4 regions of the Pseudomonas medicaginis genome follow, and region 2 is predicted to be linked to each of the others. Evidence: predicted binding sites of a transcription regulator. Region 2 holds the regulator's gene; each other region holds the start of a gene.
The links. Region 2 encodes FliA, which starts transcription of late flagellar genes. Its sites were predicted from a motif close to CTAAAGTTTNNNNNNNNNNNGCCGNTAA; they were not measured.

Region 1 (7,557 bases), 2.8 Mb from region 2:
AGCGCATGAGCTGGGAGTCGCCGTTACCGGATGACTTCGTCTGGCTGCTGACCCTGCTCAAGCAGGACCGCGAGGCGTTCATCGGATGAGTGGCTGGCTGACGCCCGACTGGCCCGCGCCGGCCCGGGTCAAGGCCTGCGTCACCACCCGTGCGGGTGGCGTCAGCCTGGCGCCATTCGACAGCCTCAACCTGGGCGACCATGTGGGCGACGACCCTGCGGCCGTCGCCGAAAACCGTCGTCGCCTCACCGATCAATTCGCCATCACCCCGGCCTGGCTACAGCAGGTCCACGGCATTGCCGTGGTCGAGGCTGATCCGGCCCAGGTGGCGACCGCCGATGCCAGTTGGACCGACACGCCCGGTATCGCCTGCACCGCGATGACGGCGGACTGCCTGCCCGTATTGTTCTGCAACCGTGCTGGCACCCGCGTCGCGGCGGCCCATGCCGGCTGGCGCGGGCTGGCGAACGGCGTGCTGGAAGCCACCCTCGACAGCCTTGCCGTTCCTTCGGATGAAATCCTCGCTTGGCTCGGCCCTGCCATTGGTCCGCAAGCATTTGAAGTCGGGCCGGAGGTGCGTGAAGCGTTCATTGCGCAACACCCCCTGGCAAACCAAGCCTTCGCTGCGAGCCCCAAAGCCGGCAAGTTCCTGGCCGATATCTACGCGTTGGCACGGCTGCGCCTGGCCGCACGGGGTGTCACGGCCGTCTACGGTGGCGGTCTCTGCACCGTGACCGACCCTCGTTTCTTTTCCTACCGCCGCCACTCGCGCACCGGTCGCTTCGCCTCGCTGATCTGGATCGAGCGCTAGACTTCTCTGATCTGTATCAAGGGTGCCCGGCTTGAATCTTCCAGAATCGACCACATCTATAACGGTATCTGGCAGGTTTCTTCATTCAGGATGTTTCCAAGGTCCGGCCTGCTCATTAGGAAGGTGACCCATGCGTATCGATCGTTTAACCAGCAAATTACAGTTGGCCCTGTCCGATGCCCAGTCCTTGGCCGTCGGCCTGGACCATCCCGGCATCGAACCGGCGCATTTGATGCAGGCCATGCTCGAACAGCAGGGCGGCTCCATCAAGCCGTTGTTGATGCAGGTCGGCTTTGACGTCAACAGTCTGCGCAAAGAACTGGCCAAAGAACTCGACCAGTTGCCCAAGATCCAGAATCCGACGGGCGACGTGAACATGTCCCAGGACTTGGCGCGGCTGCTCAATCAGGCTGACCGCCTGGCCCAGCAGAAGGGCGACCAATTCATTTCCAGCGAACTGGTGCTGCTCGCCGCCATGGACGAGAACAGCAAGCTCGGCAAGTTGCTGCTTGGCCAAGGGGTGAGCAAGAAAGCCCTGGAAAACGCCATCAACAACCTGCGGGGGGGCGAAGCGGTCAACGACGCCAACCACGAGGAGTCGCGCCAGGCGCTGGACAAGTACACCGTCGACCTGACCAAACGCGCCGAGGAAGGCAAGCTCGACCCGGTGATCGGTCGCGACGATGAAATCCGCCGCACGATCCAGGTGCTGCAACGCCGCACCAAGAACAACCCGGTGCTGATCGGCGAGCCAGGCGTGGGTAAAACCGCCATCGCCGAGGGCCTGGCCCAGCGCATCATCAACGGCGAAGTGCCGGACGGCCTCAAGGGCAAGCGCCTGTTGTCCCTGGACATGGGGGCCCTGATCGCCGGAGCCAAGTATCGTGGCGAGTTCGAAGAACGGCTCAAGGCATTGCTCAATGAACTGTCCAAGCAGGAAGGGCAGATCATCCTGTTCATCGACGAACTGCACACCATGGTCGGTGCGGGCAAGGGCGAGGGTTCGATGGATGCCGGCAACATGCTCAAGCCTGCGTTGGCCCGTGGCGAGTTGCACTGCGTCGGCGCGACCACGCTCAACGAGTACCGCCAATATATAGAGAAGGATGCGGCCCTTGAGCGGCGCTTCCAGAAAGTGCTGGTGGAGGAGCCGAGCGAGGAAGACACCATCGCCATCCTGCGGGGCCTTAAAGAGCGCTACGAAGTCCACCACAAGGTGGCGATCACCGACGGCGCGATCATCGCGGCGGCCAAGCTCAGTCACCGCTACATCACCGACCGTCAATTGCCGGACAAGGCCATCGACCTGATCGATGAGGCGGCCAGCCGCATCCGCATGGAAATCGATTCCAAGCCCGAAGTGCTGGATCGGTTGGAGCGGCGCCTGATTCAACTCAAGGTCGAATCCCAGGCCCTGAAGAAAGAAAGCGACGACGCGGCGAAGAAACGGCTGGAAAGGTTGCAAGAAGAAATCGTTCGTCACGAGCGTGAGTATTCCGACCTCGAGGAGATCTGGAACTCGGAGAAGGCTGAGGTCCAGGGTTCTGCGCAGATCCAGCAAAAGATCGAACAGTCCCGGCAGGAACTGGAAGCGGCTCGCCGCAAAGGCGACCTCAACCGCATGGCCGAGCTGCAGTACGGGGTGATCCCGGACCTGGAGCGCAGCCTGCAAATGGTCGACCAGCACGGCAAGAGTGAGAACCAATTGCTGCGCAGCAAGGTGACGGAGGAAGAAATCGCCGAAGTGGTTTCCAAGTGGACCGGCATTCCGGTCTCGAAAATGCTCGAAGGCGAGCGCGACAAGTTGCTGAAGATGGAAGGCCTGCTGCATCAGCGCGTGATTGGCCAGGAAGAGGCGGTGGTTGCGGTCTCCAACGCCGTGCGCCGCTCCCGTGCCGGGTTGTCGGACCCCAATCGTCCGAGCGGCTCGTTCATGTTCCTCGGCCCGACCGGTGTCGGTAAAACCGAGCTGTGCAAGGCGCTGGCCGAGTTCCTCTTCGACACGGAAGAGGCCATGGTGCGCATCGACATGTCCGAGTTCATGGAGAAACATTCCGTGGCGCGGCTGATCGGTGCTCCACCGGGTTATGTCGGCTATGAAGAGGGCGGTTACCTGACCGAGGCAGTGCGTCGCAAGCCGTACTCGGTGATCCTGCTCGATGAGGTCGAGAAGGCGCACCCGGATGTGTTCAACATCCTGCTGCAAGTGTTGGAGGATGGCCGGCTGACCGACAGCCACGGGCGTACGGTGGACTTCCGCAACACGGTGATCGTGATGACCTCCAACCTGGGCTCGACGCAGATCCAGGAACTGGTGGGCGACCGCGAGGCGCAGCGTGCGGCGGTGATGGACGCGATCTCTATCCACTTCCGGCCGGAGTTCATCAACCGGGTCGACGAAGTGGTGATCTTCGAGCCATTGGCCCGTGATCAGATTGCCGGCATCACCGAGATCCAGTTGGGTCGCCTGCGCAGTCGCCTCACCGAGCGCGAGTTGAAACTGCAATTGAGCGATGAGGCGTTGGACAAGCTGATTGCGGTGGGCTACGACCCGGTCTATGGCGCACGGCCGCTGAAACGGGCGATCCAGCGCTGGATCGAAAACCCGCTGGCGCAGTTGATCCTGTCCGGTCGCTTCATGCCGGGCGAAACCGTGACCGGTACGGTGGAGCACGACGAAATCGTCTTCAACTGATAGCCGAGACTGTCGGCGATTGAAATGACCTCGCCTTGCGAGGTCATTTTTTTCATCAGGCCGTTGAACTCAAAGGAAAAGGCTTGTAAAGTGCGCCCCGCAGTACGTCACCCCAAGGGCGACTTCCCACTGGGAAGGAATCCAAAATAAGTTGCAAATCATTGTCTTGAAAGCAATTTAAGGGGTTGACAGAGGTTTTGAAAATTGTAGAATAGCGCGCCTCAGACACACGAACGCAGCGATGCGCAAGGGTAGAAGAGGTTGAAGCTAGCTTCAACGTTGTAACTTGAAATATCAGTTCCGTGATAGCTCAGTCGGTAGAGCAAATGACTGTTAATCATTGGGTCCCAGGTTCGAGTCCTGGTCACGGAGCCATTTCAATCGGGGTATAGCGCAGTCCGGTAGCGCGCCTGCTTTGGGAGCAGGATGTCAGGAGTTCGAATCCCCTTACCCCGACCATATTTGGGTCGTTAGCTCAGTTGGTAGAGCAGTTGGCTTTTAACCAATTGGTCGTAGGTTCGAATCCCACACGACCCACCATTTTTGAAACCAGCTCGCTGGAATCGAATCTTAAGATCAGAGGCCAAAAGCGCTGATCGAGGAAGGCGACTTGCGAAGGTCGCCTTTTTTTTACCGGGGTATAGCGCAGTCCGGTAGCGCGCCTGCTTTGGGAGCAGGATGTCAGGAGTTCGAATCCCCTTACCCCGACCATATTGAAAATCCTCGTATCGAAAGATACGGGGATTTTTTTTGCCTGCCAAAAAGTGAACTGACTTAAGTCATCGTACAACCTGCCGATAACCTACCGACAGGGGCATGGCCCCATCTCAGGCCAACAATAAAAAAGGCACCGTTATGTTTCTTCGTCAGTTGAATATCGCCCCTCGTGCCGCATTGGGTTTTGCCTTGATCGCGGTGTTGGTGGCGTTGCTCGGGGTGTTTGCGCTGGGGCAGATGTCGAGCATTCGTGACAGTGAAGTCGCCGTGGAAACCCAATGGCTGCCCAGCATTCGCGGGGGCGATGAGATCCGCGAGTGGATGTTGCGAATCCGCACCATTTCCCTGCGCATGGCCTTGGACCAGGATCCGAAGAACATCCCGGTGTACCGCGGACAAATGGACACGCGCGACAAAGAACTGGGCGAAAAAATCGCCGCCTACGAAAAACTCGTCGTGACGCCTGAAGGTAAGGCCCTCTACGACCAGTTCAAGCAGACCTTTGCCGCTTACCGTACCGGTATCGCGCAGTCTTTCACCTTGGCAGAGCAGGGCCGTCGGGACGAACTGGTCAAGCTGCTGCTGGTGGACATGAAGACTGTGGTGGACGGTTCCGGCAAGCAGCTCAACGACCTGGCGGAGTTGTTCTCCAGGCAGGTGTCCATCGAGAGCCAGAAGTCCCAGGAGCACTACGCCAATTCCCGCATGATCGTCAGCCTGTTCATTGTGCTGGCCGCCCTGGCCACGGTGGCCTTGGCCATGCTGCTCACGCGCAGCATCGTCAAGCCCTTGGGCGAGGCGCTGAATGCGGCGCAGAGCGTCGCACAGGGTGACCTGACCCGACCGATCCAGACCCATGGCAACGACGAAGTGAGCCGCTTGCTCAAGGCCTTGGCGGCCATGCAACAGAATCTGCGCGAGACGCTGCTGGGCATCAGCGGCTCAGCCGCGCAACTGGCCACCGCGGCCGATGAACTGAACGCGGTCACGGTCGACAGTACCCACAACCTGCAGCAACAGAACAACGAAATTGAACAGGCCGCCACGGCGGTCACCGAAATGACCACCGCTGTGGAGGAGGTCGCGCGCAATGCGGTTTCCACCTCCGATGCCACGCGCCAGTCCAGTGAGTCGGCGTCTCTTGGGCAGCAGCGGGTCAGCGACACGGTCGAAGCCATCGGCGTCCTTGCCAGCGATGTACAGGTGACAGGTGGCCTGGTGCAATCCTTGGCCAACCAGTCGCAGGACATCGGCAAGGTACTGGACGTGATCCGCGCCATCGCCGAGCAGACCAACCTGCTGGCCCTCAACGCGGCCATTGAGGCGGCCCGGGCGGGAGAGAGCGGGCGTGGGTTTGCGGTGGTGGCGGACGAAGTCCGGGCGCTGGCTTATCGCACGCAGCAATCGACCCAGGAAATCGAGCAAATGGTCCAGGGCATGCGCAGCGGTGCGACCCAGGCACTCGATTCCATGCAGGCCAGTTCCAGTCGCGCCGCCAGCACCCTGGCCATGGCGGAGCGGGCCGGAGAGGCGCTGCACACCATTACGGCGTCGGTGCATCAGATCCACGAGCGTAACCTGGTGATCGCCAGCGCCGCCGAAGAGCAGGCGCAAGTGGCCCGCGAGGTCGATCGCAACCTGGTGAACATTCGTGATTTGTCGGTGCGTTCGGCTTCCGGCGCGGACCAGACCAGCGCGTCCAGCCATGAGTTGTCGCAACTGGCGAATTCGTTGCGCACGATGGTGCAGCGGTTTCAGGTTTGATCGGTGGATAGCTCGGACAAAGATCCTGCCCGAGCTTAAGTATTGATTGGGCCGCCCTCATCGCGAGCAAGCTCGCTCCCACAGTTGATCGCGGTCACCCTGTGGGAGCGAGCTTGCTCGCGATCGCGGTGGATCATTCAGCATCAGTATTGCTGATCCCGCGCAATCCTCAGTGCAACTTGAGCCGAGGCTCGGTACCACGTCCGATCTTGCTGCCCAGCATCAGCATGGCCGTGCGGAACATGCCGTACAGCGCCATCTGGTGCATGCGGTACAGCGACACGTAGAACATCCGCGCCAGCCAGCCTTCAAGCATCACGCTGCCGGTCAGGTTGCCCATCAGGTTGCCCACCGCCGAGAAGCGTGACAACGAAATCAGCGAGCCGTAGTCGGTGTACTTGTATTCGGGCAAGGCCTTGCCTTCGATCCGCAGCTTCAGGGATTTGGCCAGCAGCGAGGCCTGCTGGTGCGCGGCCTGGGCGCGGGGCGGAACGTTGCGATCGCTGCCGGGTTGCGGGCACGCGGCGCAGTCGCCGAAGGCGAAGATGTTCTCGTCGCGGGTGGTCTGTAGCGTCGGCAGCACGTGCAACTGGTTGATCCGGTTGGTTTCCAGTCCGTCGATATCCTTGAGGAAGTCCGGTGCGCGAATCCCGGCGGCCCAGACTTTCAAGCTCGCGTCGATCACTTTGCCATCCGCCGTCATCAGGCTGTCGGCGGTCACCTGGCTCACGGCGGCGTTGGTCATGACGTTGACCCCGAGCTTCTCCAGGGTTTTGTGCACCGGTCCGCCGATACGCTCCGGCAGTGCTGGCAAGACTCGTGGCCCGGCCTCGATCAGGGTGATGTGCATGTTCTCCGGTTTGATCCGGTCCAGGCCGTAGGCGTGCAGTTCGTGGGCGGCATTATGCAGCTCGGCCGCCAGCTCGACTCCGGTTGCACCGGCGCCGACGATGGCGACGCTGATGCGTTCGACGGTATCGGTCTGCCCGGCGTGGGCACGCAGATAGTGGTGGAGCAATTGCTGATGGAAGCGCTCGGCCTGCTTGCGGGTGTCGAGGAACAGGCAATGCTGCGCCGCGCCTTCGGTGCCGAAGTCATTGGTGGTGCTGCCGACAGCGATCACCAGGGTGTCGTAGCCCAATTCCCGGGCCGGCAGCAACTCGACGCCTTCCTCGTCATAGGTGGCGGCCAACTGGATTCTCTTGCGCTCGCGGTCCAGGCCGCTCATGCGCCCCAGCTGGAACTCGAAGTGGTTCCATTTTGCCTGGGCGACATAGTTGAGTTCGTCTTCGGAGGAGTTGAGGGAGCCGGCGGCCACTTCATGCAGCAGGGGTTTCCAGATGTGGGTCAGGTTCGCGTCGACCAGCATCACACTGGCCGTGCCACGCTTGCCCAGGGTCTTACCCAGGCGGGTAGCCAACTCCAGGCCGCCGGCGCCGCCGCCAACGATGACAATACGATGAGTCATGGGGATATCTCGCAAGGCTAAAGGAATTCGGTGCCGTTACCCGCGCGAGCGCCAAGCGGCTCATAGCGTCAGGTAACTGATCAGTCGGCTCAACAGGCCCAG
Region 2 (7,557 bases):
CTGCAGAAGGCAGGACAAGGCTCGGAAGAGGGTGTCCTGCTGGAGCCAAGCATGGCCGAGAAGCTGCAGCGTTCGTTGATCGAAGCAGCCCAGCGGCAGGAAATGCAAGGCCAACCGGTGATCCTGCTGGTGGCCGGTCCGATTCGCGCGATGCTCTCGCGATTCGGGCGCCTCGCGGTCCCGGGGCTGCATGTGCTGGCGTATCAGGAAATACCGGACAACAAGCAAGTGACCATCGTTGCGACAGTAGGGCCCAACGGCTGAGGTAGTGGTTTATGCAAGTGAAGCGTTTTTTCGCCGCCGACATGCGTCAGGCCATGAAACTGGTTCGTGACGAGCTGGGCGCTGAAGCAGCCATCATTGGCAACCGTCGTATTGCCGGCGGTGTCGAACTGACGGCGGCCCTGGATTACAAATTGTCGGCGCTGGCTCCACGGATTCCGAACATGGAACTCGAAGACGAGCTGCGCAAGACCCAGTCGCGCATCGCCAGCGCCCAAGCCGAACTGAGCCTGCGCAGCAGCGAAGGCGAAGGGGCGGCGGGTACCAATCGTCAATTGTTCGCCGGTCAGCCACTGACCGCCGGCCTGCCATTGACCGCTGCCGAACCACTGATCGAACAGGCCCAGGCCGAACCGCGTCGTCCGGAGCCAGCGCCTGCCGCGCCAGCCCGTGGGCTCGACCCGCGCGCCCTGGACTCGATGCGCTTTGAACTCAACAGCCTGCGCGAGTTGATGGAAGTCCAACTCGGCTCCCTGGCCTGGAACCAGCTGCAAGGCAGCCGTCCGGCCCAGGCCAATCTGTGGCGTCGCCTGCAACGCATCGGCCTGTCCGGTCCGTTGTCCCGGGACCTGCTGGCGCTGATCAATGGCATCGAAGAGCCGCGCCAGGCCTGGCGCATGTTGTTGGCGCACCTGGCGCGGATGATCGCGACCCCGGAAGTCGAGCCGTTGGAAGAGGGCGGGGTAATTGCCATGGTCGGCCCTGCCGGCATGGGCAAGACCACCACCCTGGCCAAGCTCGCCGCCCGTTATGTACTCAAGTACGGCGCCCAGAGCATCGCCCTGGTGAGCATGGACAGTTTCCGCATCGGTGCCCAGGAACAACTCAAGACCCTGGGCCGGATCCTCAATGTGTCGGTGACCCATGTGGATCCGGGGCAATCCCTGGCCCAGGCGCTGGAGCCGCTGCTGCGCAAACGCGTCGTGCTGATCGATACCGCAGGCCTGCAAGCCAGCGATCCGGCCCTGCGCATGCAGCTCGAAAGCCTGGCCGGGCGCGGCATCAAGTCAAAAAATTATCTCGTGTTGGCAACCACCAGCCAGAAACAGGTTCTAACCGCCGCATACCACAGCTACAAACGCTGCGGGCTGGCCGGCTGCATCCTGACTAAGCTGGACGAAACGGCAAGCCTGGGCGAGGTGTTGAGCCTGGCGATCGGTCATGAACTACCGGTGGCCTACCTGACCGACGGGCCGCGGATCCCGGATGATTTGCATCTGCCGCGCCGTCATCAACTGGTCAGTCGTGCCGTGAGTGTGCAAATGCAGGAAGAACCCAGCGAAGAAGCCATGGCTGACATGTTCGCTGATATCTACCACAGCCCGACCAAGCAGGTCGGCTGAGGTAATCATGAAAATTTTTTGTACCTACATCGATGGCCTGCCTTGCATTGTTCCGTATGCGAACGCGCAGCCAGTAATGTGGCCTCCGTCTAAGAAGACAAGGTAAAGAACGAACATGGGCAGCATGCATCCCGTACAGGTGATCGCGGTGACCGGCGGCAAAGGTGGCGTCGGGAAGACTAACGTGTCAGTGAACTTGTCCCTGGCTCTGGCAGAGCTTGGCCGACGGGTCATGCTGCTGGACGCCGACCTGGGCCTGGCGAACGTCGACGTGTTGCTGGGGCTTACCCCCAAGCGCACCCTGGCGGACGTGATCGAAGGCCGTTGCGAACTGCGCGACGTGTTGTTGCAGGGGCCGGGCGGGATTCGCATCGTGCCGGCGGCCTCGGGCACCCAGAGCATGGTTCACCTGACCCCGGCGCAGCACGCGGGCCTGATCCAGGCTTTCAGTGACATCGGCGACAACCTCGATGTGCTGGTGATCGACACCGCGGCCGGCATCGGCGACTCGGTCGTCAGTTTCGTGCGCGCCGCCCAGGAAGTGCTGCTGGTGGTCTGCGATGAGCCAACGTCCATCACCGACGCCTACGCCCTGATCAAACTGCTTAACCGCGACTATGGCATGAACCGCTTCCGCGTCCTGGCCAACATGGCCCAGAGCCCGCAGGAAGGACGCAACCTGTTCGCCAAGTTGACCAAGGTCACCGATCGCTTCCTGGACGTCGCCCTACAATACGTCGGCGCCGTGCCGTACGACGAAAGCGTGCGCAAGGCCGTCCAGAAGCAACGTGCCGTTTATGAAGCCTTTCCACGTTCCAAATGCGCGCTGGCGTTCAAGGCGATCGCCCAGAAGGTCGACACCTGGCCGCTGCCGGCCAACCCTCGCGGGCATCTGGAATTTTTCGTCGAGCGTCTTGTGCAACAAACAGCAGGGCCCGTGCTATGACAGCCAGCGGTTACAACCACCTCTACAAAAAATCGGCACGGGACGCCCAGTACGAATTGATCGAGCGTTACGCGCCACTGGTCAAGCGTATCGCCTATCACTTGCTGGCGCGATTGCCAGCCAGCGTGCAGGTCGAGGACTTGATCCAGGCCGGCATGATCGGCCTGCTTGAAGTGTCGAACAAATACGACGCCAGCAAGGGTGCCAGTTTCGAGACCTATGCCGGTATACGCATTCGCGGGGCGATGCTCGATGAAGTCCGCAAGGGCGATTGGGCCCCGCGTTCGGTGCACCGCAATACCCGCATGGTCAGCGACGCGATTCGGGCAATTGAAGCGAAAACCGGACGTGACGCTAAAGATCACGAAGTTGCGGCCGAACTCCAGTTGAGTCTCGATGATTATTACGGGATTTTGAACGATACCTTGGGCAGCCGCCTGTTCAGTTTCGACGACCTGCTTCAGGACGGCGAACACGAAGGGCTGCATGAGGATGGCGCGAGTGCTCACATGGAGCCATCGCGTGACCTGGAAGATGAGCGTTTCCAGAGCGCGCTGGCGGATGCGATTGCCAATTTGCCGGAGCGTGAGCGACTGGTCTTGGCGCTGTACTACGACGAAGAGCTGAATCTCAAGGAAATCGGTGAGGTCCTGGGGGTCAGCGAATCGCGGGTCAGCCAGTTACACAGCCAGTGCGCGGCCCGTTTGCGGGGGCGTTTGGGGGAGTGGCGAGCGCGCTGACAGGCAGTGTGGGGACACTGCGAACGAGGCTGGCCTGGCAGGTACTGCGCCAGTCTCCGTCCGTTGTGCTCCAGGCTGTTGTCGAGCGTTGTGCCGGATTGATTGAAATGGCGCGTCCAGGTGCTGGGCGCGTTTAAGACTGCTTGGAGGTCGAATTGGACAAGAACATGAAAATCCTCATCGTTGATGACTTCTCAACGATGCGGCGGATCATTAAAAACCTGTTGCGTGACCTTGGGTTCACCAACACGGCCGAAGCAGATGACGGGACCACTGCGCTCCCGATGTTGCACAGTGGCAACTTCGATTTCCTGGTCACCGACTGGAACATGCCGGGCATGACCGGTATCGACCTGCTGCGCCAAGTGCGTGCCGACGAAAAACTCAAGCATCTTCCGGTGCTGATGGTCACTGCCGAAGCCAAGCGCGAGCAGATCATCGAAGCGGCCCAGGCTGGTGTAAACGGCTATGTGGTCAAACCCTTCACGGCCCAGGCGTTGAAAGAGAAGATCGAAAAAATCTTCGAACGCATCGGTTAACGGCGCCACGGGGGAGCTATGGACAACGAATCTTCAATGGGCGATTTCGAATCGACCCTGAAAAAACATGCCCGCGAACTGGTCGACAGCCTTGAAAAAGGTCGCTTTGGCGATGCGGTTCAAATGATCCATGAGCTCAACCAGACCCGTGACCGCGGTCTGTATCAGGAAGTGGGCAAGCTCACGCGTGAACTGCACAGCGCGATTGTCAATTTCCAGATCGACCCGCACATGCCGCAGGCCGAGGAAGTCTCGCAGATCACCGACGCCACCGAGCGCCTGGGGTATGTGGTCAAGCTGACCGAGGCCGCCGCCAACCGCACCATGGACCTGGTGGAAAGTGCAACGCCGCTGGTCAATGGCCTGAGCGAAGAAGCCCAGGCCTTGAGCACCGACTGGGGCCGGTTCATGCGTCGCGAAGTCGGCGCTGAAGAGTTCCGGGAACTGGCCCGTCGGGTCGACGGTTTCCTGACGCGCAGCAGCACCGAGAACCGCGCGGTGGCAAGCAACCTCAACGACATTCTGCTGGCCCAGGACTATCAGGACCTGACCGGCCAGGTGATCAAGCGTGTGACCCAACTGGTCACCGAAGTGGAAAGCAACCTGCTCAAACTGGTGCTGATGGCCAGCCAGGTCGACCGCTTTGCAGGCATCGAACACGACCGTGAAGCGATGCTTGCTGAAAAAGATCCACAAAAACATCTCTCGCAGGGTGAAGGTCCGCAAATTCATGCCGATAAAAGAGAAGACGTTATGTCCGGTCAGGACGATGTGGACGATCTGCTGTCCAGCCTTGGATTTTGATTTAGCCCTATTTTAGGAGCAGCCATTAATGAGCTTCGGCGCCGATGAAGAGATCCTTCAGGATTTCCTGGTTGAGGCCGGCGAGATTCTAGAGCAACTGTCCGAACAGCTGGTCGAGCTGGAAAGCCGACCTGATGATGCGGACCTGCTCAATGCAATTTTTCGCGGTTTCCACACTGTAAAAGGAGGCGCCGGCTTCCTCCAGCTCAACGAGCTGGTGGAGTGCTGTCACATTGCCGAGAACGTGTTCGACATCCTGCGCAAGGGTGAGCGTCGCGTTGATTCGGAGTTGATGGACGTGGTGCTCGAAGCGCTGGATGCGGTCAACAGCATGTTCAGCGAAGTGCGTGAGCGCTCGCCGATTACCCCTGCCACCCCCGAGCTCCTCGCCGCGCTGTCGCGCCTGGCCGAGCCGCAGTCGGCTGACGAAGCGGCGCCAGCTGTCGAGGTAGTGGTGGAAGAACCGGTCGCCGAGGAATCGGGCGACATCACCGATAACGAATTCGAACAACTGCTGGACTCCCTCAATACCGTCAAGGCCCAGGCCGAGGCACCGGCCGCTCCGGTTGCACCTGCCGCGCCGGTCGCCGACGGGACCTCCAGCGATGAAATCACCGATGCCGAGTTCGAGTCGCTGCTCGACCAGCTTCACGGCAAGGGCCAGTTCGCGGCGGATGCCGTTGCTCCGCCAGCGGCCCCGGCCGCTCCGAAAGCGGCGGGCGACAGCTCGGACATCACCGACGACGAATTCGAAGCCTTGCTCGATCAGTTGCATGGCAAGGGCAACTTTGCCGTTGACGCACTGGACTCGGCCATCGCTTCGGCACCGACCCCGGCCAAACCCGCTGCCGCCGCAGCAGGTAGCGACCTGATCAGCGACCACGAATTCGAATCATTGCTTGATGAGCTGCATGGCAAGGGCAAGTTCAGCGAAGTCGGTACCGCTTCTGCTGCGCCTGCTGCCGCCACTGCGGCGGCATCGGTGGCCAAGGCTGCGCCCAAACCCGCCGCCAAGGCGCCGGAGCCCAAGGCCGAGCCCGCCAAGCCTGCCGCTGCCGCCCCGGCGCCAGCCCGCGCTCCGGCCGCTGCGCCAGCGGAAAAGCCGGCCAGCGAAGCAGAGACCACCGTTCGGGTCGACACCGCACGCCTGGACGAGATCATGAACATGGTCGGCGAACTGGTACTGGTGCGTAACCGCCTGGTGCGCCTGGGCCTCAACAGCCAGGACGAAGCCATGTCCAAGGCCGTGTCGAACCTCGACGTGGTTACGGCGGACCTGCAGACCGCGGTCATGAAGACCCGGATGCAGCCGATCAAGAAAGTCTTCGGGCGCTTCCCGCGCCTGGTTCGTGACCTGGCTCGCCAGCTCAAGAAAGAAATCAACCTGGAACTGGTGGGTGAAGAGACCGACCTCGACAAGAACCTTGTCGAGGCCCTGGCCGACCCGCTGGTCCACTTGGTGCGCAACGCGGTCGACCACGGCATCGAGTCGCCGGAAGAGCGCGAAGCCTCGGGCAAGGTCCGCAGCGGCAAGGTGATCCTGGCCGCCGAGCAGGAGGGCGACCACATCCTGCTGTCGATCTCCGACGACGGCAAAGGCATGGACCCCAACGTGCTGCGTTCCATTGCGGTGAAACGCGGTGTGATGGACAAGGATGCCGCCGATCGCCTGAGCGACACCGAATGCTACAACCTGATCTTCGCCCCGGGTTTCTCCACCAAGACCGAGATTTCCGATGTGTCGGGTCGTGGCGTGGGCATGGACGTGGTGAAAACCAAGATTTCCCAGCTCAACGGTTCGATCAACATCTACTCGACCAAGGGCCAGGGCTCGAAGATCGTCATCAAGGTCCCGTTGACCCTGGCGATCATGCCGACCCTGATGGTGATGCTGGGCAACCAGGCCTTCGCCTTCCCGCTGGTCAACGTCAACGAGATCTTCCACCTCGACCTGTCGCGCACCAACGTGGTGGACGGCCAGGAAGTGGTGATCGTACGGGACAAGGCACTGCCGCTGTTCTACCTCAAGCGTTGGCTGGTCAGCTCCGCGGCTCATGTGGAGCAGGGCGAGGGCCATGTGGTGATCCTTTCGGTGGGCACCCAGCGGATCGGCTTCGTCGTCGACCAATTGGTGGGCCAGGAAGAAGTGGTCATCAAGCCGTTGGGCAAGATGCTCCAGGGCACCCCGGGCATGTCCGGCGCCACCATCACCGGCGACGGCCGCATCGCGTTGATTCTCGATGTGCCAAGCATGCTCAAGCGTTACGCCGCCCGGCGTATTTGATTCTGGAGGGGCGTGGCCCAGGGCCGCGCCTCGTCTAACGGAGTGTTTATGGTAGTTAAAGTCCTGGTGGTGGACGATTCAGGGTTTTTCCGTCGCCGCGTCTCGGAAATTCTTTCGGCGGACACGACTATTCAGGTCGTCGGTACCGCGACTAACGGCAAAGAGGCGATCGATCAGGCCCTGGCACTCAAGCCGGACGTGATTACCATGGACTACGAGATGCCGATGATGGATGGCATCACGGCGGTGCGGCATATCATGCAGCGCTGCCCGACCCCGGTGTTGATGTTCTCGTCCCTGACCCACGAAGGCGCCCGGGTGACCCTCGATGCGCTGGACGCCGGGGCGGTGGATTTCCTGCCGAAGAATTTCGAAGACATTTCGCGCAACCCCGACAAGGTCCGGCAGTTGCTGTGCGAAAAGGTCCACAGTATTTCCCGCAGCAATCGCCGTGTCGGTGCCTACAGCGCACCGGCGCCAGCCCCGGTTGCGGCGCCAGCGCCGACGCCGACGGTTTCGAGCAGCTTCAATCCGGCACCGGCACGCAGCGCCCCCGCACCTGCGCCGACGCGTTCGGCACCGGCCAGCGCATCGTCGCCAGCACCCAAGCGCAAGGCCT
Region 3 (7,557 bases), 1.6 Mb from region 2:
GTCGATCCAGGCCTTGAGCTGGGTCGGAATGCTGAAGTTATACATTGGCGCGGCGATGACCACCGCATCAGCGGCCAGGAACTCGGCCATCGCCGAAGCGCTGAGGTCGGCTTCGTGCTTCAGGGCCGCGTCGCGCAATTCGGCGCTGGTGCCGGCGGCAACCAGCGTCTGGGCGGAAAAATGGCTGATAGCGTCGGCAGCCAGGTCACGGTAGGTGACGGTGATGCCGGGCTCGGCAGCTTTCCAGGCTTCAACCACTTCACGGCTCAATTGGCGGGAAGCGGAGTTGTCGCCGAGGATGCTCGAATCGATGTGCAACAGTTTCATATGAGTGCTCTCCAAGTGAGGACCGCAACCGGGCGATCAATTGGCGACAATCCTACCGATGAAGCCAATGATCGATAAGTCAGCACAAATGCGATAGTTTGTCCCACTGACAGGACAATCGAGTTCGACATGCAAGACCTCAACGATCTGTACTACTTCGCCAAAGTCGTCGAAGCCGGCGGTTTCGCGGCGGCCGGGCGCCTGCTGGGCATTCCCAAGTCACGACTGTCGCGGCGTATCGCCGAGCTGGAAGAACGCCTGGGCGCCCGATTGCTCCAGCGCACCACGCGCCAGCTGAAACTGACGGCGGTCGGCGAACGTTACCTGCGCCATTGCCAGGCCATGTTGCTGGAGGCCGAGATGGCCGACGAAGCGGTGGCGAGCATGTCCAGCGAACCCCGCGGCCGATTGCGGGTATCGAGTCCGGTAGGGCTGGCCCACCAGTTTCTGCCGGTGGTGATCGAAACCTTCCTGGTGAAATACCCGCTGGTGCAACTGGACATGACCCTGCTCAACCGGCGGGTGGACCTGGTCAGCGAAGGCATCGATGTGGCGTTGCGCGTGCGCGATCTGGGGGACGAGGACCCTTTGCTGATGACCCGGCGCCTGCGCCAGGCGCGGCTGATGATGGTCGCCAGCCCGGCCTTTGTCGAAGGGCGGCGGATCGAAACCCCGGACGATCTCAAGCAACTGCCGGTGCTGGGAGCATTGGAAGCTGATCGCCAGGTGCACCTGCGCCTGGTCAGCGCCGATGGGCAGCGTGTGGAACTGAGCCTGGAGGCCCGCCTGGGCATCGACGACTTCATTGTGCGCCGGGCCTGTACCCTCGCCGGCCTGGGCTTCACTCTATTGCCGAGCATGTATTGCGAGCAGGAATTGCAGGACGGCACACTGGTGGAACTCTTGCCTGGATGGTCATCGCCCGATGGCTGGCTCCAGGCGGTCTACCCGCATCGGCGCGGCATGTTGCCGGCCGTGCGCGCCTGGATCGATCATTTGGTGGAAGCCTTCGAGGGCTGTGGAGATAGAACGCTATGAGGTTGAGCGAAGAGGATGTCGCGAGGTTTTGCCTGGGCTTGCCCGGTGCCAGGGAAGACTACAAATGGGGTGGCGTGCGGGTGTTTTCCATTGCCGGAAACAAGATGTTCGCCCTGCAGGGCCTGCGGGGCGACTCGTTGGCGTTCAAGGTCGACAAGGACCTGTTCCTGGGTCACTGCGACCGGCCGGGCATTCACCCCGCGCCTTATCTGGCACGGGCCCAGTGGGTCATCATGCAGGTGCCCTACCCGCTGGGTGCCGAAGAGCTGCGTGGCCTGTTGCAACGCTCACACCAATTGGTGGTCAGCAAATTGCCCAAGCGCACCCAGGTGGGTTTGTTGCTCTAGCCATTCAGGACAGATAGCTGCCCAGGAACAACTGGTCGATCCAGAACACCTGGTGCAACAGCACGATGAACCAGAACACGACCTGGAACGACACTTTGCGGGTCTTGTGGCGAAACAGCTGCTGGGCCAGCAAGGCACCAGGCCAACCGCCGGCCAGCTCCACCGCATGCAGCACGTTCTCCGGGGTGCGCCAGGCGTCGGCGCGCGCCTTGCGCTTGTCGCTCCAATACAGCAGGAATGCCACCACGCTGACGACGCCATAGGCCACCATCGGCACCCACGATACCGCCCGCAACCCGAACAGGAGCGAACCGAACAACGGCAAGGCACAGAGCAGCGCAAACACCATCAGTTTGAGCCGTAGATGCTGCACGGTGCCTTCAGCATTGCGCCCGGCGTGCTTGCGATTGCCTGATGGGTTCATGGCTTGGCGGCGGTCCAGTCCACCCAGCCGAACTGCCAGGTTGCCAGGATCAACAGGCCGAAGGCGATTCGATACCAGGCGAACACCGCGTAGCTATGGCTGGCGATGAATCGCAGCAGGGCCTTGACCGCAATCATGGCGAAAATGAACGCGGTGACGAAGCCAATGGCGAACACCGGAAAATCCGCCGGGACGAACAGCTCACGGTATTTGTAGCCCGAGTAGACCGCCGCGCCAACCATGGTGGGCATTGCCAGGAAGAACGAGAACTCGGTCGCGGTCTTGCGCGACAGGCCGAACAGCAAGCCACCAATGATAGTGGCACCGGAACGGGAAGTGCCCGGGATCATCGCAATGCACTGGGCCAGGCCGACCTTCAGCGCGTCCTTCCACGAGATCTCGTCCACCGTCTCGGCGTGCACCTGGTGCTGGCGCTTCTCGGCCCAGAGCATCACCAGGCCGCCCACCACCAACGCAGTGGCCACCGTGATCGGGTTGAACAGGTAGTGGTGGATCCAGTCGGCGAACAGCACGCCCAAGACCACGGCGGGCAGGAAGGCGATCAGCAGGTTGGCGGTAAAGCGGCGGGCGCTGGGTTGCGTCGGCAAGCCCAGCACCACGTCGAAGATCTTGCGCCGGAATTCCCAGACCACCGCGAGGATCGCGCCGAGCTGGATGATGATGTTAAATGCCATCGAACGTTCGCCACCGAACTCAAGCAAGTCGGCGACGATGATCTGGTGCCCCGTGCTGGAAATCGGCAGAAACTCCGTCAAGCCTTCTACTACGCCAAGAATCAGTGCCGAAAAGGCGGTCCACAAATCCATTCATCCCCCAAAAAAGACGCTGTTCAGGCAGGTCTTATCAATATTCAAGTGTCAAGCAGGTCCACGCAGCGGCTGCACGATAACCGCGACCTTTCAAAAAAAACCAATGAAAAATCAGAACAGGCTCAGGTTTTGCGCTGCGGGGCCGAAATCCTATCAGACAAGCCCTGATAACGCTGCCGCGTTATGACCCAGGTCAATCAGGGGTAGCCGCCAGGCGCTACAGTGCCGGCCGTCGTTAATGACAAGAATAAAAAACCGGAGTGACAGCGTATGAATAGCTTGCGCAGTGTGTCGATCAGCCGACGCTTGTGGCTCATCCTGATCGTGGCCGTCGTGATGTTGTTCACCCTCGGCGCCTTTATGCTCAAGCAGATCCACACGGACCTGTACCAGGCCAAGGTGCAGAAGACCCAGCATGTGGTGCAGACCGCCAGTGGCGTGCTGAGCTACTACCATGGCCTGGAAACCGCCGGGACGCTGACCCGCGAGGCGGCGCAGAAGCAAGCCCTCAGCGTGGTGCGAGGCCTGCGCTATGACCAGAGCGACTACTTCTGGATCAACGACCTGACGCCGGTCATGGTCATGCACCCGACCAACCCGAAGCTTGAAGGCCAGAACCTCTCGGCGATTCGCGACCCGAACGGTTTTGCGCTGTTCAACGAGATGGTCGCCATCGCCAAGGCCAAGGGTGCAGGGATCATCGACTACCTCTGGCCCAAGCCGGGCGCCGAAGCGCCAGTCGGCAAGACCTCCTACGTCAAACTTTTCGAACCCTGGGGCTGGATCATCGGCTCCGGCGTATACGTGGACGACGTCGAGGCAGAATTCCAGTCCCAAGTGATCAAGGCCTCATTTATCGGCCTGGCGATCACCCTGGTCATGGGCCTGCTGTTGACCCTGATCGTACGCAGCATCGTCCGCCCGCTTCAAGAAACCGTCAACGCCATGGCCAACATCGCCAGCGGCGAGAGCGACCTGACCCGCACCCTCGATACCCACGGCCAGGACGAAGTCACGCAACTGGCCCGGCACTTCAACGCCTTTACCGCCAAATTGCGCCAGGTGGTGAGCCAGTTGCAGGACTCGGCCAGTGCACTGGGGCAATCTTCCAGCGAATTGGGCAACGACGCGACTCAAGCCCAGGAACGCAGCCAACAGCAGTCCCAACAAATGGAACTGGTGGCCACCGCGATCAATGAAGTGACCTATGGCGTGCAGGACGTGGCCAAGAACGCCGAACACGCGGCCAGCGAGATGCGTGATGCCGAATCCCAGGCCCAGCAAGGCCAGGTCAACATCGACGGCAGCTTGCAGCAGATCGACCGTCTGTCACAGACCATCGACCAGGCGGTGGAAGTGATCCGTACCCTGGCGAGTGAAAGCACCCAGATCGGCAGCGTGCTGGAGGTGATTCGTTCCATCGCCGAACAAACCAACCTGTTGGCCCTCAACGCCGCGATCGAGGCGGCCCGTGCCGGTGAGCAAGGCCGGGGCTTTGCGGTGGTCGCCGATGAAGTGCGACTGCTGGCCCAGCGCACGCAGAAGTCCACCGCTGAAATCCAGTCGATGATCGAGCGCTTGCAGACCCACTCCGAAGCCGCCGTGAAAGTCATCAGTGACAGCAGCCGGGCCTCGCAACTGACCATCGAACAGGCCGGCCTGGCCGGGGCGAGCCTCAACGCCATTGGCCAGGCCCTGCGCAACCTCAACAGCCTGAACGCCTCCATCGCCAGCGCCACCCTGCAACAGGCCCATGTGGTGGAAGACATCAACCAGAACGTCACCCAGGCCGCCGGACTGTCCCACAGCACCGCCCTGGCCGCCGAGCAATCGAGCCTGGCAAGCAGCCGCCTCAAGGCGTTGAGTGAACAGTTGAATGGGTTGCTCAAGCAGTTCCGGGTCTAAGGATAGGTAGCCCCCCTGTGGGAGCGAGCTTGCTCGCGATAGCGGTAGCACATTCAGCACTGATGCAAGCTGATCCTCCGCCATCGCGAGCAAGCTCGCTCCCACAGGGGTTCTGTGCTGATCTCTGGATTGGTGTTCCCCCGCCCCCCCTTGCTCGCGATAGCAGCAGCACATTCAACATTGGTGTTGGAGCTCTCCACGCCATAGCGTTTACAATCGCCGCCCTCTCCTCTTACCCCAAGGAACCGCCATGTCCGGGCTTGAACTGTTTGCCGCAGCCCTCGGCGTGATCGCTGTCTGGTTGACCGTCAAGCAGAACCCCTGGTGCTGGCCGATCGGCCTGGTCATGGTGTTGCTGTACAGCTGGATTTTTTTCGAGGTGAAGCTGTACTCGGACATGCTGCTGCAGATCGTCTACGCAGTGTTGCAACTCTACGGTTGGTGGCAATGGACCCGTGCCGGAGACCATCATGATGGGCGTCAGGTCAGCCGCCTCGGTGGGCCATCGGTGTTGCTCGGCCTGGCCATCAGTGCGGTGGGCAGCCTGTTGTTGGGAGCCGCCATGGCCCACTGGACCGACGCCGCCCAGCCCTGGCTCGACGCCGCGCTCACGGGGTTCAGCCTCGTGGCCCAGTGGTGGATGGCGCAAAAGCGCGTGCAATGCTGGCCCTTGTGGATCGCCCTGGACGTGATCTTCGTGGGCCTGTTCATCTACAAGGGCTTGCACCTGACTGCCGCGCTTTATGCCCTGTTCACCCTGCTGGCCGTGCAAGGTTGGCGGGAATGGCGTGCCGACCCGGCCCTGCGCGCATGAAGGTGGTGGTCCTGACCGGCCCGGAATCCAGCGGCAAGAGCTGGCTGGCGGCGCAGTTGCAGGAGCACTTGGGTGGCGTGCGGGTGGATGAGTACGTGCGCCATTTCATGGAGCAGACCCAGCGCGACACCTGCCTGGCCGACATCACCGACATCGCCGCCGGCCAATTGGCCTGGGAAGACGAGGCACGTGCCCGCCGGCCTTCGCTGTTGATCCTCGACACTCACCTGTTGAGCAACATCCTCTGGAGCCAGACCTTGTTCAATGATTGCCCGGACTGGCTTGAGCCGGCGTTGCTGGCCCGCCATTACGACCTGCACCTGTTGTTGAGTCCCGAGCAGGTCGAATGGACCGGCGACGGTTTGCGTTGCCAACCCGAGCTGGAGGAACGGCTGGCGTTTTTCCAGGCAATCGAGGCTTGGCTGAACCGACATTGGCAACCTTTCCAGGTCATTCGCGGCAATTGGGCACAACGCCAACAGCAAGTGTTTGCGGCCGTGGCCCAACTGATGAAGCCTGAACACAGGTGATCTGTTTCACGCTTGAAACATCGCGCCCGCGCCAAAGCCGCGCCTGATGCCGTTTTCATGTCATTGCCATCAAGATTGTCAAGCCGCTGAAACACCCGCCCAAAAGCCTGGATCCAGAGCCCTGGCGCAGTCAGTGACCCATTGGTCATCATGACTCGAGTCTCACCGCTGAAACAGATGCCTTCCCCGGCAGCCTCCCCGAAAGTCCAACCCGTTGAATCAAAAGGTATTTAAAAACCCGGCACAACACCTGCTCTTCTCCACTTCGCAACGCTGGACCAGGGCCAGCCCACCGAAGAAGGAATCGATGCCGTGGGGACTTTCAAAAGAAGTTTGACCTGTCTGCTAGTGATCGGCTGCGCTGCCGGCGCAACGCTCAGCCTGCCGGTGCAAGCCGAGGGCAACGGCGTCATCGTACTCAGTCGTGACGTGCAACCCATCGCAATCGGTCGCAACGGCGGCAAAGACCCCTACCCGACCACCGTCAATGCCAACCCCTCCGAACGAATCAACCAGGCGACCACCAGCACCGAGCTGAGCGATGGTGAGTTTGCCAGCGTGGCCAGCGGCTCGTCGATCCGCAACATCGTCACCCCCAATACCGGTGTGCAGGGCCTGAACGTGGTCACCAACCCCAACGGCATGCCGGGCATGAACGCCGGTCACGGTGGCGGTAGCGGCGGCGCGATCTCCGGCACGATCAACCGCTCGCTGAGTTCAGGCCTGGCCCCGCTGGGTCGGCTGGCCGGAGGCCAGTGACATGAAGCCGGTCCTGTTTCTGCTCGCCCTACTCATGCTGTCCCTGCTCAGTTCTTTCACCGTATTTGCCGATTCGGGTGTTGCGGTGATCAGTAGCGCCAACCTTCAGGATTCCGGCAGCCATTACACCGGCAACTTCAACGTCAACCAGGCGGCCGGCGACCAGATCCAGCAAACCAATACCCGGGCCATCGCCATTGGCAGCCGCGCCCAGGCCAGCACCCGCGTGGAGCAACGCGTTGACACGCAGGCCAACCCCTCCGTGAACGCCACCGCCCGCATCGGCGGCCACTCCTTTACCAACGGCAACGGCGTGCTGGGCGTGAACCAGTCTGCCGGGGCCAACAACCAGATGGCCAATGTCATGCGGGTGGGCATCAGTGCCCATCCGCAGGCCATGGACGACAGCGCCCTGTCTCAACAAAACGTGGCGTTGCTACCGAACTCAGGAGCAACTGGCGCCCCAACCGGCAGTCGCCAGGTCGTAACCAGCGACCAGGCCTTCACCGGCAGCCGAGGGGTAATCCAGGTGAACCAGAGTGCCGGGGTGGGAAACCGCATGGCTAACACCCTGAGCATCCGA
Region 4 (7,557 bases), 3.4 Mb from region 2:
ACATGATCGCCTCGTACCTGGGGTTGGTGCTGGGCCAGTTGATTCTGGTCATGCACCCGGCCCTGGGGCCTGAGCTGTTGATGCTGGTGGCGCTGTGCTTCGCCTTGTGCCTGGTGCCGGTCACACTGACCCGGCGAATTCACCCGGCGGCGCTGCATCCGGCGCCCATGGAGCCGCGCTTCTTCATCAAGCGTGTGCCGCAGTCATTGAGTACGGTGCTGGGCTCCGGGCTGATCGTCGGCTCGTTCTATGGCTTGGCGCCGTTGTACGCCTCTCAGCAAGGGTTATCGACCGAGCAGGTCGGTCTGTTCATGGGTAGCTGCATCTTCGCCGGGCTGCTGGTTCAGTGGCCCTTGGGCTGGCTGTCCGATCGATATGACCGGGCGCTGCTGATCCGCTGCTTTGCGTTGGTCCTGACGGTGTGTGCGCTGCCGTTGGCGATTCTTCCGACGGTGCCGCTGGAGGTGCTGTTCGTCGCCGGGTTCTTCTGTTCGCTGGTCCAGTTCTGCCTGTATCCGCTGGCGGTGGCGTTTTCCAACGACCACGTCGAAGCGGATCGAAGGGTGTCCCTGACCGCGATGCTATTGGTGACCTACGGCGTTGGCGCCAGTATCGGGCCGCTGGTGGCTGGCGTGTTGATGAAGATGTTCGGCAGTCAGATGCTCTACGGCTTCTTCGCCTTCTTCGCCTTGGTGCTGGTGTGGCGGATCCGGCCGAAAGCGGTGACCAACCTGCATCAGGTCGATGACGCACCGCTGCATCACGTGGCGATGCCAGACAGCATGTCGAGTTCGCCTTTGGTGGCGTGCCTCGATCCGCGGGTGGATGAGCAAGTGGTGCAGGAGCAGATGCAGGCACCGGCCAGCCCGGAGGTGGAACCGGAACCCGACCCTGAAACCGCGGCGGCAACTGAAGCCGAGGCGCCCAGCTTTACCCAGGCCAGACCTTGAAGCACGCATAAAAAAAACGGGCAGTCACCGCAAGGGACTGCCCGTTTTTCATGGTTCGACGATCAGAGGTCGTCTTTATCGAAACGCCGGGCTTCGCGCTGGAGCTGATAGACGAACCGCTCGACCTGCCGTTGCACCAGGCCACTGATGTTGTGGAAGCGTACGCCGGCGAACGTGGTATTGATCCTTTCTTCGAAATGCAGGTAGCGCAGTTCGACCGGGGCGGTCATGTTGCCAAAGGGCAGGGCCGCGATGAAACGCTCATACACCTGGCCCAATTGCAGGCGTTCGGTGATGTCACCGTCGAAACGCAACTTGCAACCGGTGGCGGAAATATCCAGCAGCTTGCCGTCCACGGGGGACTTGAGCTTGTCGCCACCCAGTTCAACGTTCACCAGTTGGGCCAGTTTCAGGGCGGCGCGGAAGGCGTTGCGACGTTGGTGGTAGACCACTTCGTCGGGCAGGGCGCCGCGGTAGCAGCGACCGTCGCTGGACTCATCGATGGTCAATGGGCCCTTGCCATCCCAGGCGATACGCACGCCGTCATGGAAACCCTCAACGCGAAACGGCTCGCCGGCCAGCAGGAACCGCTCACCATCCCGGGGAATCATTTCATCCAGGGCGATGGAGTTGGTCTCGCGATCGACATTGACCAGATAGCTCTGGAAGCGCTGGGTACGTTCATGGAAGGTAATGATCAACGGGTCATGGCTATCTTGCAGCATCCGCAGGTTGCCGGAGATTTCCAGGGGCGTGGTAAGGACCTTGGGGGGCTGCGGAGCATCATCCGCGTTTGAGGCATTGAACACGGTGGGTCAATCTCCAGGCAAAATACGACTACAAATAGCCAGCATTTTGCCAGCATGTATCGCGCGTTGATAGAGCGAAGGCATTGTTCGATTCATGCCTGGCTGAGCGGACGGTGCTTGACCATTCTGGCTGTCGAACCGCTGGCATCATACAGCGTCGGGATCTCGCCACCATTGAGGATGCGCAACTGGTTGGCAGTGGCGGCCTGCTGCATCTGGATCGACTGGCCGTTGCGGGCGTTGGTGGCCTGGCATTGGGCGAGCAGGTCGTTGAGCACTTTGCTCTGGGACCGCAACTGATCGCCGATCGCCGACTGGCCGGCCAGTTGCTCAAGACCGTCATGGCTGGCGGGCAGGTTGAGGCTGGCGAGGATCTCGCTGCGCTTGCGGCCATGCTGGTCGAGCAAGATGATCAGTGCCTGTTTCTGCGCCAGGATGTTTTCCAGCAAAGGCATGTCGCGACCGTGCAGTGCCACGGATTCGGCCTGCAATAACTCCAGCAATTGTTGCGCTGGAACAAAGTCGTCGATGATCAGTTGCAATAAATGAGTGTCGTGCATGGCTGGCCTTGGGTCTTAGCGTCCAAAAGCCTGGCGCAGGCGGCGGCCTAGCGCTGGGCTTCGAAGTTGAGCAGTTTGCTGGCTACGCGGTTGCTGTCGACCTTGTAGCTGCCATCGGCGATGGCTGCTTTCAACTCGGCCACGCGGGCGTTGTCGACAACAGGTTGATCGCGCAGCTTGTCAGTGACCTTCTGCAACTGCTGAGCCTCATTGCTGAGGTGTACCGACTCCCCGTTGCTGACCTTTTCGGCTGGCGTGGACAGCGGCGCGGATTTGTCGGTTTCGACGGTTTCCTTGGTGGCGCTGGTACGCGTAGTGCCTGTCAGCGGTGAAGAGCTGTTTAAACGATTGAAATCGATGACCATGGTAAAAAACCTCTGGGTATTTGGACGCTTGCCATGTTTTCGGCCATTCCCAAAAAAACTTTAGGCTCATTTATTCAATGAACGTGCGCACGTCTGCGCTTGCCTTTGCATAAGGCACAGTCTAGGGAACACCGGGATCAAGCGCCAGCTTTCTACCTCCTCTACCAGGTCATTACATCGCCACTTCCACTTGGCCTGGGGCCATCACCTGCGCCTTGATGACGCGCTGGGAATTGAGGTTTTTTACCCGTATCTGTTCACGCATGCCGCCGTTGGACAGGGCCTCGCCGGGCATCCGCACGGCCAGGGAGCCGCTGCGGGCGGTGATGACCACCTGGTCGCCCTTGCGGACCACCTCGGCCTGCTCCAGGTGCACCAGCGTCACGACCTGATCGGCGACCATTGGTCGGACAAGTTTCTGCCCAATGGCTTGATCGACAGAGGTCAGGAAGCCCTGGGTGATCTGGCTGATGTCCCGTTCGCGCAACATCACGTCCTGGGGCTCGACGATCCCGGCCCGCTTGAGCGGACGCGTGGTGGTGACAATGTCCCGGAACAGGCGCACTTGAGCGGGCACGAACACCGTCCAGGGCGCGGAGCTGTCGCAACGGACCTTCACCGTAACGCGCCCCAGGGGCCGGGCCGGGCTCTCCAGCGAAGCAGTCAATTCCTTGTCACACATGGGCATGCGCAGGCGTGGGTCCAGCTGGTTGACTTCGATTTCGTAACGACCTTCGGTTTGACTGGTTGCCAGATAGTCTTCTACGGTGAATTCAAGAAAGCCCTGAGTGACGCCGATAAGGAGATCAGGCAAGGTAACCGGAACCGCCGCAAGGGCAGGACCGCCCGAAGTGAGCAGGCAGGCAGCCAGCAATGCACCGAGCCAGTGGCGGCAGTGAGTGGTCAGGCGTCGAGAAAATGTCGTTTGTGCGTTCATGCCGGTTCAATAGCAAGCCCCGTGCCGTTTAGTGATGAATGCGCGTCGGACACATTAGCGTTAGGTAGGAGTCAGGGCATGGCGGGAGTAATGGATTCGGTAAACCAGCGCACCCAGCTGGTCGGTCAGAATCGCCTGGAGCTGTTGTTGTTCCGTCTCGACGGCCAACAAATGTATGGGATCAACGTATTCAAGGTCCGCGAGGTGCTGCAATGCCCCAAGCTGACCCTGATGCCCAAGTCCAGCCCCGTCGTGTGCGGTGTGGCCAATATCCGGGGTGCGACCATCCCGATTCTCGACCTGGCGATGGCGACCGGTTCCGGGCGTCTGCTGGACCAGAGCAATCCGTTTGTGATCATCACCGAGTACAACACCAAGACCCAGGGTTTCCTGGTGCGCTCGGTCGAACGCATCGTCAACATGAACTGGGAAGAGATCCATCCGCCGCCCAAGGGCACCGGCCGCGATCACTACCTGACGGCGGTGACGCGGGTCGATAACCAGTTGGTGGAAATCATCGACGTGGAGAAAATCCTCGCCGAAGTGGCGCCCACCCCGGAGACGATCTCCGTCGGTGTGGTGGATGCCGAGACGCAGCACAAGGCGGTTTCGCTGCGGGTGCTGACCGTGGATGATTCGTCGGTGGCCCGCAAGCAGGTCACCCGTTGCCTGCAAACGGTCGGCGTCGAGGTGGTGGCGTTGAACGACGGGCGGCAGGCTTTGGATTACCTGCGCAAGCTGGTGGACGAGGGCAAGAAGCCCGAGGAAGAGTTTTTGATGATGATTTCCGACATCGAGATGCCGGAGATGGACGGGTACACCCTGACCTCGGAAATCCGCAGCGATCCGCGCATGCAAAAACTGCACATCATCTTGCATACTTCGTTGTCCGGGGTTTTCAACCAGGCGATGGTCAAGAAGGTCGGTGCCGACGATTTCCTGGCGAAATTCCGTCCTGATGACCTGGCGTCCCGGGTCGTCGACCGGATCAAGACAGCAGAATAAAGTGAAGGTCGGGCGCATTGTGCGCCCGGCAAGTCAACACGATGAAAGAGGCGGTATCTTGTCTACGGGTAATTTGGATTTCGAACAGTTCCGGGTCTTCCTGGAAAAAGCCTGTGGCATCTTGCTTGGTGAAAACAAGCAATACCTGGTGTCGAGCCGTCTCAATAAATTGATGGAGCAACAGGGCCTCAAGTCATTGGGCGAGCTGGTTCAGCGTATCCAGACCCAGCCGCGCAGCGGCTTGCGCGAGATGGTGGTGGACGCGATGACTACCAACGAAACCCTGTGGTTTCGGGATACCTACCCGTTCGAGGTGCTGAAGAACAAAGTGCTGCCGGCTGCCATCAAGGCCAGCCCGGGCCAGCGCCTGCGGATCTGGTCGGCGGCCTGTTCGTCGGGGCAGGAACCCTATTCGCTGTCGATGTCCATCGATGAGTTCGAGCGCTCCAACCTCGGCCAGTTGAAAGGCGGTGTGCAGATCGTCGCCACCGACCTGTCCGGGACCATGCTCAATAACTGCAAGACCGGCGAGTACGACAGCCTGGCCATCGGCCGTGGCCTGTCGCCGGACCGCCTGCAACGCTACTTCGACCCGAAAGGACCGGGCAAGTGGGTGGTCAAGGCGCCGATCAAGAGCCGGGTGGAGTTCCGTTCGTTCAACTTGCTGGACAGCTACGCCAGCCTGGGCAAGTTCGACATCGTGTTCTGCCGCAACGTGCTGATCTACTTCTCCGCCGAAGTGAAGAAGGACATCCTGATGCGTATCCACGGCACCTTGAAGCCGGGCGGCTACCTGTTCCTCGGCGCCTCCGAAGCGCTGAACGGCTTGCCGGACCATTACCAGATGGTCCAGTGCAGCCCGGGGATCATTTACCAGGCGAAGTGATTGGCGGATGTAGTCAAAAGAACGGGAGCCCTTACAGGCTCCCGTTTTTTATGCCTGCCAAATCCCTATCAGTTCCCCCTTTCCCTTGTGGGAGCGAGCTTGCTCGCGATAGCGGTATTGCAGGCGACATCAATGTTGACTGATACACCGCTATCGCGAGCAAGCTCGCTCCCACATTTTTGACCTCTGTTGCCTGGATGAAAGCGGCAGAAAAGCGGCAGCTTGCGGAAGCCGATTGCCGCTTTTCTGGCATTGCCGCCTTGCCGCTGCCCGCAAAGCCCCGGTTTATGGGCTTTGTGAAAGTGGCACGGCGCTTGCTAAAGCCAACGTACGTACATTCTGGTCACCCAAAGGTTTCCGACATGAGCATCAGCTTCGATAAAGCGCTCGGTATCCACGAACAGGCCCTGAGCTTCCGCGCCCAGCGTGCCGAAGTCCTGGCCAACAACATCGCCAACGCCGACACCCCGAACTACAAGGCGCGGGACCTGGACTTCTCCAAAGTGCTCGCCGAGCAGAACGAGAAGACCAAGAACGGCCACTTCGCCTTGAACATGACCAACAGCCGTCATATCGAAGCCGAAGGCCTGGGCAATGGCGACGAGTCGCTGATGTATCGCACGCCGATGCAGCCATCGATCGACCAGAACACCGTGGACGCTCAACTGGAACAGTCCAACTACGCGGAAAACTCCGTGAACTTCCAGGCCAGCTTCACCCTGCTCAACAGCAAGTTCAAAGGGCTGGTATCGGCCCTGCGCGGAGAGTAAGCCATGTCGATTGCTAGCGTATTCAACATTGCCGGCAGTGCCATGAGTGCCCAGACCACTCGCCTGAACACCGTCGCCAGTAACATCGCCAACGCCGAGACCGTTTCGTCGAGCATCGACCAGACCTACCGCGCCCGTCACCCGGTGTTCGCCACCATGTTCCAGGGCGGCCAGTCCGGCGGCAGCGACTCGCTGTTCCAGGACCAGGACGCGGCCGGGCAGGGCGTACAGGTACTTGGCGTGGTCGAAGACCAGAGCAACCTCGAAGCACGTTATGAGCCGAACCATCCGGCCGCGGACGCCAAGGGCTACGTCTATTACCCGAACGTCAACGTCGTCGAAGAAATGGCCGACATGATTTCCGCCAGTCGTTCGTTCCAGACCAACGTCGAAATGATGAACACTGCCAAAGCCATGATGCAGAAGGTCCTGACCCTCGGTCAGTGATAAGGGGCGATTCACATGAGCGTCACCAACACTACCAGCGGTTTGAGTCTCAACGAAATTCTGGCCAACTCCTCGGTCAAGACCAACAACACCTCCGATGGCCTCGGGAGCGCGACCCAGGCGGCGAGCGGCAACCAGGAACTGGGCAAGGATGCGTTCCTGCAACTGCTCGTTACCCAGCTGAAAAACCAGAACCCGCTGGAGCCACAGGACAACGGCGAGTTCGTTGCCCAGTTGGCGCAGTTCAGCAGCCTGGAAGGCATCACCACCCTCAACGAGACGGTGAGCGGCATCGCCGGCAACTACAACTCGTCCCAGGCCTTGCAGGCCTCCTCGCTGGTGGGCCGCTCGGTCATTGCCCCGGGTGACAAAGCCGTGGTCGATACCTCCAAGAGCCTCAACGGCACGGTGGTGGTACCGGCATCGGTGTCCTCCGTCGCCGTCAAGATCGTGGACAAGGACGGCAAGACCGTTCGCACCATCGACCTGGGCAGTCAGAACGCCGGCAACTCCGCTTTCATCTGGGATGGCAAGAACGATGCGGGCACGACGGTCGAATCGGGCACCTACACCTTTACCGCGTCGACCACCATCGATGGCAAGGCCACGTCGCTGATCACCAACCTGCCGGCCACGGTCAGCAGTGTGACCATCAGCCAGACGGGCGGTGAGCTGATGCTGAACCTGGCCGGGCTGGGCAGCATCGCCCTGTCCAAAGTACAAACTATTGGTATGTAGAGCCGACTAACCGGCAAAAGGAGTCAACATGTCTTTCAACATCGGCCTTAGCGGTCTCTATGCAGCCAACAAACAGCTGGACGTGACCGG

Region 1: a site for FliA is predicted at 4,280-4,307, ahead of ACMTA2_RS31580 (methyl-accepting chemotaxis protein). Genes of this name have one in related genera too.
Region 3: a site for FliA is predicted at 3,088-3,115, ahead of ACMTA2_RS16130 (methyl-accepting chemotaxis protein). Genes of this name have one in related genera too.
Region 4: a site for FliA is predicted at 2,721-2,748, ahead of flgM (flagellar biosynthesis anti-sigma factor FlgM). Genes of this name have one in related genera too.

What each region holds. Positions count from the first base shown of each region.
Region 1 is NZ_OZ221631.1:6,358,049-6,365,605, reverse strand. It holds gene rluD (23S rRNA pseudouridine(1911/1915/1917) synthase RluD) at 1-89, shown strand, start outside; gene pgeF (peptidoglycan editing factor PgeF) at 86-811, shown strand; gene clpB (ATP-dependent chaperone ClpB) at 942-3,506, shown strand; tRNA gene ACMTA2_RS28090 (tRNA-Asn) at 3,806-3,881, shown strand; tRNA gene ACMTA2_RS28085 (tRNA-Pro) at 3,889-3,965, shown strand; tRNA gene ACMTA2_RS28080 (tRNA-Lys) at 3,971-4,046, shown strand; tRNA gene ACMTA2_RS28075 (tRNA-Pro) at 4,141-4,217, shown strand; gene ACMTA2_RS31580 (methyl-accepting chemotaxis protein) at 4,362-5,987, shown strand; gene ACMTA2_RS28060 (NAD(P)/FAD-dependent oxidoreductase) at 6,157-7,455, opposite strand; gene ACMTA2_RS28055 (DUF3094 family protein) at 7,516-7,557, opposite strand, start outside.
Region 2 is NZ_OZ221631.1:2,065,417-2,072,973, forward strand. It holds gene flhA (flagellar biosynthesis protein FlhA) at 1-264, shown strand, start outside; gene flhF (flagellar biosynthesis GTPase FlhF) at 276-1,625, shown strand; gene fleN (flagellar synthesis regulator FleN) at 1,741-2,571, shown strand; gene fliA (RNA polymerase sigma factor FliA) at 2,568-3,311, shown strand; gene ACMTA2_RS09120 (chemotaxis response regulator CheY) at 3,479-3,850, shown strand; gene ACMTA2_RS09125 (protein phosphatase CheZ) at 3,869-4,654, shown strand; gene ACMTA2_RS09130 (chemotaxis protein CheA) at 4,683-6,938, shown strand; gene ACMTA2_RS09135 (protein-glutamate methylesterase/protein-glutamine glutaminase) at 6,987-7,557, shown strand, end outside.
Region 3 is NZ_OZ221631.1:3,675,610-3,683,166, reverse strand. It holds gene ACMTA2_RS16155 (FMN-dependent NADH-azoreductase) at 1-327, opposite strand, end outside; gene ACMTA2_RS16150 (LysR substrate-binding domain-containing protein) at 457-1,365, shown strand; gene ACMTA2_RS16145 (MmcQ/YjbR family DNA-binding protein) at 1,362-1,712, shown strand; gene ACMTA2_RS16140 (DUF1294 domain-containing protein) at 1,717-2,136, opposite strand; gene ACMTA2_RS16135 (undecaprenyl-diphosphate phosphatase) at 2,133-2,963, opposite strand; gene ACMTA2_RS16130 (methyl-accepting chemotaxis protein) at 3,237-4,871, shown strand; gene pnuC (nicotinamide riboside transporter PnuC) at 5,122-5,685, shown strand; gene ACMTA2_RS16120 (AAA family ATPase) at 5,682-6,215, shown strand; gene fapA (functional amyloid chaperone FapA) at 6,528-6,974, shown strand; gene fapB (fibril amyloid subunit FapB) at 6,976-7,557, shown strand, end outside.
Region 4 is NZ_OZ221631.1:5,751,024-5,758,580, reverse strand. It holds gene ACMTA2_RS25215 (MFS transporter) at 1-950, shown strand, start outside; gene ACMTA2_RS25210 (flagellar brake protein) at 1,013-1,759, opposite strand; gene ACMTA2_RS25205 (flagella synthesis protein FlgN) at 1,852-2,319, opposite strand; gene flgM (flagellar biosynthesis anti-sigma factor FlgM) at 2,367-2,684, opposite strand; gene flgA (flagellar basal body P-ring formation chaperone FlgA) at 2,857-3,621, opposite strand; gene ACMTA2_RS25190 (chemotaxis protein CheV) at 3,700-4,626, shown strand; gene cheR (protein-glutamate O-methyltransferase CheR) at 4,685-5,512, shown strand; gene flgB (flagellar basal body rod protein FlgB) at 5,875-6,282, shown strand; gene flgC (flagellar basal body rod protein FlgC) at 6,286-6,729, shown strand; gene flgD (flagellar hook assembly protein FlgD) at 6,745-7,467, shown strand; gene flgE (flagellar hook protein FlgE) at 7,496-7,557, shown strand, end outside.